Regions from separate parts of the Providencia sp. UF-224 genome, predicted to be linked through region 2. Evidence: predicted binding sites of a transcription regulator. Region 2 holds the regulator's gene; the other holds the start of a gene.
What was found. The regulator sigma-54, encoded in region 2, starts transcription at its own class of promoters, with help from an activator protein. The targets are predictions, from matches to a motif close to GTTGGCACANNTTTCGCTNT.
Positions count from the first base shown of each region.

Region 1: a site for sigma-54 is predicted at 958-977, ahead of glnA (glutamate--ammonia ligase). Genes of this name have one in related genera too.

Region 1 is NZ_JBSICC010000014.1:92,571-94,987, forward strand. It holds gene AC4IFO_RS14460 (PadR family transcriptional regulator) at 1-744, shown strand, start outside; gene glnA (glutamate--ammonia ligase) at 1,101-2,417, shown strand, end outside.
Region 2 is NZ_JBSICC010000006.1:154,333-156,749, forward strand. It holds gene lptB (LPS export ABC transporter ATP-binding protein) at 1-470, shown strand, start outside; gene rpoN (RNA polymerase factor sigma-54) at 515-1,957, shown strand; gene hpf (ribosome hibernation promoting factor) at 1,980-2,267, shown strand; gene ptsN (PTS IIA-like nitrogen regulatory protein PtsN) at 2,362-2,417, shown strand, end outside.

The sequences.
Region 1 (2,417 bases), on a different contig from region 2:
AGCCACGATGACCATTATTACGGTGATGACCGTCATGGGCACGGGCACGGCGAACGTTGCCATGGCAAAGGCCGTCATGGGCACGGGCACAGCGAGTGTTGCCACGGCGAAGGCCGTCATGGGCACGGGCACGGCGAACGCTGCCACGGTGAAGGCCGTCATGGACACGGGCACGGCGAACGCTGCCACGGTGAAGGCCGTCATGGACACGGCAATGAACGCCAAAAAGGTCGTGGTAGAGGCAAAGGCCTGCGTCGTTTATTCGACCACGGCGATCTTCACATTATGGTGCTTTCATTAGTTGCGAAAAAACCGAGCTATGGCTATGAAATTATTAAAGACATTCAAGAAGCCTCAAACGGCCTCTATATCCCAAGTCCGGGTGTTATTTATCCAACACTAACACTGTTGGAAGAACAAGGCTTTTTAGAGTCTCAAATTGTTGAGCGCAATCGCAAAAGTTTTACGATTACGCCGGAAGGCGCTACGCACTTAGCGCAGAATAAAGAAACGGAAGCGGTAATTGCTCGCAAGCTGGCAAAAGCACGTGATATGCAGCAAGGCAGTAATTTAGCAGAAGACATCGAAATGGCTGTCAGCCGTTTTAAAGCCCTGCTGCGCCATAAAATGGTTCTGAAACAACTGAATGAAGAACAAACGCGCCAAATCGCTTCCATCATCAATGATGCTGTGAAACAAATTGAAGAAGTAAATACATTATTAACCAACAGTGATGATGAATAACATCTCCTCTCGCGTTAAATAATGTCTGCCAATTCAGCTTTGGGCTTATTATTAAGCACAAAGCTGGCCTTTTTTCTCTATCCCCTGGCTTAGATGCACCAAAATAATGCAGCCCATTACAATATTGCACCATAACAGTGCAAATCACACCTATTTTTAACTCAATCGATTGACATTCCTTCGTAACAATCAGTATTTACTCTTCTTTTAAAAGTTGGCACGCTTTTCGCTTATAGTATTCATAGTGAGCGAGCAACGTGTATTAATGTGATTCATCACCGCCGCCACGCCAGACAAACCAACAAACGCAAAATATGATGCAATTTGTTGATTAGACCCGACCAGGAGAGCCGAGAATGTCCGCTGAACATGTTTTATCGTTAATTAAAGAGCACAATGTAAGATTTATTGATCTGCGTTTTACCGACACTAAAGGTAAAGAGCAACATATCACTATCCCTGCTCACCAAGTTGACGAAGACTTCTTTGAAGAAGGCCAGATGTTCGACGGTTCATCAATTGGTGGCTGGAAAGGCATCAACGAATCTGACATGGTACTGATGCCTGATGCATCTACCGCAATGTTAGACCCATTCTTTGCTGATGTGACCTTAATTATCCGTTGCGATATTTTAGAGCCGGGTACTATGCAAGGTTACGACAGAGACCCTCGTTCCATTTCCAAACGTGCGGAAGATTTCCTGCGTTCAAGTGGTATCGCTGACATCGTGTTATTTGGCCCAGAACCTGAATTCTTCGTTTTTGACGATATTCGTTTTGGTAACAACATGCACGGCAGCTACTATCATATCGATGATATCGAAGCAGCATGGAACACAGGCACAAAATACGAAGGCGGCAATAAAGGCCACCGTCCAGCAGTTAAAGGCGGTTACTTCCCAGTGCCACCGGTTGACTCATCACAAGACCTGCGTTCTGCAATGTGTACCACAATGGAAGAGATGGGCTTAGTTGTTGAAGCTCACCACCATGAAGTGGCAACCGCAGGCCAAAACGAAGTCGCTACCCGCTTTAATACCATGACCAAAAAAGCGGATGAAACTCAGATTTATAAATATGTCGTTCACAACGTTGCACATGCCTACGGCAAAACAGCGACCTTTATGCCGAAACCATTAGTGGGTGATAACGGTTCAGGTATGCACTGCCACATGTCTTTATCAAAAGATGGCGTGAACCTGTTTGCGGGCGACAAATACGGCGGTTTATCTGAAATGGCGCTGTACTACATCGGCGGTATCATTAAACACGCACGTGCACTGAACGCATTTACTAACCCAACAACTAACTCATACAAACGTTTAGTTCCGGGCTTTGAAGCACCCGTTATGCTGGCTTACTCAGCGCGTAACCGCTCTGCATCTATCCGTATCCCTGTGGTTGCAAGCACCAAAGCACGTCGTATTGAAGTGCGCTTCCCAGACCCAGCGGCTAACCCATACTTGGCGTTTGCTGCGCAGTTAATGGCGGGTCTTGATGGCATCATCAATAAGATCCACCCAGGTGATGCAATGGACAAAAACTTGTATGACTTACCACCAGAAGAAGCGAAAGAAATCCCGACTGTAGCAGGTTCTTTAGACGAAGCGCTGGCTGAGCTGGATAAAAATCGCGAGTTCTTAACCCGTGGTGGTGTGTTTACGAATGACGCT
Region 2 (2,417 bases):
AAGCCTCTATTTTCCGTCGCCTTAGCGTTTATGATAACCTGATGGCGGTACTTGAAATCCGCGAAGATTTAACGTCTCAACAACGTAAAGAACGTGCTGAAGAGTTAATGGAAGAGTTTAGCATCACACATCTTCGCGACAGCATGGGGCAATCCCTTTCAGGTGGTGAACGCCGCCGTGTTGAGATTGCTAGAGCGCTGGCCGCTAATCCAAAATTCATTTTATTAGATGAACCCTTTGCGGGGGTTGACCCAATCTCTGTCTTGGATATTAAAAAAATCATCCAGCATTTACGTGACTATGGCCTTGGCGTGTTGATTACCGACCATAATGTTCGTGAGACGCTAGATGTGTGTGAAAGAGCCTATATTGTGAGCCAAGGCCACCTTATCGCCCATGGCACACCAACGATGATCTTGGAAAATGAACAAGTGAAACGTGTATACTTAGGTGAAGGTTTCCGGTTATAAACCGTGATATCGAGTTTCGTTGTTAGGGAGAAAAAAACACTTTCATGAAGCAAAGTTTGCAGCTCAGAGTCAGTCAACAACTTGCAATGACCCCTCAATTGCAGCAGGCAATCCGTCTGTTGCAACTTTCTACACTTGAGCTTCAACAAGAAATTCAACTTGCGTTGGAAACCAACCCGCTTCTTGAACAAGAAGAACTCGGTTCTGAAAGTGACTCAATTGATTCTCTCGATACCACTGACAGCAGCGAACTCGATACAAAAGATGCTTTAGAAAACAATGATATGCCTGAGGAACTTCCTCTTGATGCCGATTGGGATGAAATCTACACGGCAGGAACACCATCAGGCACCAGCAATGATTACAGCTTCGATGAGCTGCCTGTTTACCAAGGTGAAACCACACAAACGCTGCAAGATTATCTAACGTGGCAATCCGATCTCACCCCGTTTACAGATACAGACCGTGCGATTGCCACCGCAATTATTGATTCTATAGATGATTCCGGCTATCTCACTACATCAATCTCTGATATACATGAAGGGATTGATAACCCTGAAATTACCCTAGAAGAAGTCATTGCAGTGCTAAAGCGTATTCAGCACTTTGACCCGCTTGGTGTTGCTGCACAAGATTTAAAAGAATGTTTATTGATTCAGCTTTCGCTCTACCCAAAAGAAACGGGTGGGTTACAAGAAGCTAAGATAATCATCAGCAACCACATTGATTTGCTTGCTAATCGTGATTTTAGGCAGCTCGGCAAATTAACGCGCTTAAAGGAAGATGCACTGAAAACGGCTATCGATTTGATTTTAACCTTAAATCCAAAGCCAGGGCAGTCTATCAATACAGGCGAATCGGAATATGTTATTCCAGATGTTTTAGTGAAAAAGATAGCTGGACACTGGCAAGTTGAGCTAAATACAGATAGCATTCCTAAACTAAGTATTAACAATCATTATGCTTCGATGGCAAATAGTTCAGCTAGCGATGATGATACACAATACATTCGTAGCCACCTGCAAGATGCAAAATGGTTGATTAAAAGCTTAGAAAGCCGCCATGAAACGCTGTTAAAAGTGGCAACCTGTATCGTTGAACAGCAACAAGAATTCTTTGAGTTAGGTGAGGAGTACATGAAACCGATGATATTGGCAGATATTGCCTATCAAGTGGACATGCATGAATCCACCATCTCTCGAGTGACAACTCAAAAGTTTCTCCACAGCCCACGAGGCATTTTTGAGTTGAAGTATTTTTTCTCAAGCCATGTAAGCACGGACACAGGCGGCGAAGCCTCATCCACTGCAATTCGGGCCTTGGTGAAAAAACTGGTTGCTGCTGAAAACCCAGCAAAACCATTGAGTGACAGTAAATTGACGAGTATGCTGGAAGAACAAGGTATTCAAGTGGCTCGTCGTACTGTTGCTAAGTATCGTGAATCGTTATCTATTCCGCCCTCAAACCAGCGTAAACAACTGGTTTAATTGATAAAATAAGGAAGGTTGTATGGAATTTCAGATTACTGGACACAATATTGAAGTTACTCCAGCACTGCGTGAAACTGTTGAGAAAAAGCTCAGTAAATTAGGGCAATTGTTCGACCGTATTAACAGTATCCAAGTCGTCCTGAAAGTTGAAAAAGTTCAGCAAATTGCTGAAGCAACCGTGCAAGTTAATGGAGCGGAGCTCCATGCATCAGCGGAAGAAAATGACATGTATGCCGCTATCGATTTACTGGTAGACAAACTGTCACGCCAATTAACCAAACATAAAGAAAAACTGAGACAACATTAATACATTGATGCGGCTTACTCGTTAAGCCAATGAATGTTTCAAACCAGATGGTGGCATACACCATCTGGTTTTGTAGTCCTAAGTGAACAATAAAATGAATAGTGATATAGAAATCCAGTTAAACGACGTTTTATCATCAGCCTGTACACG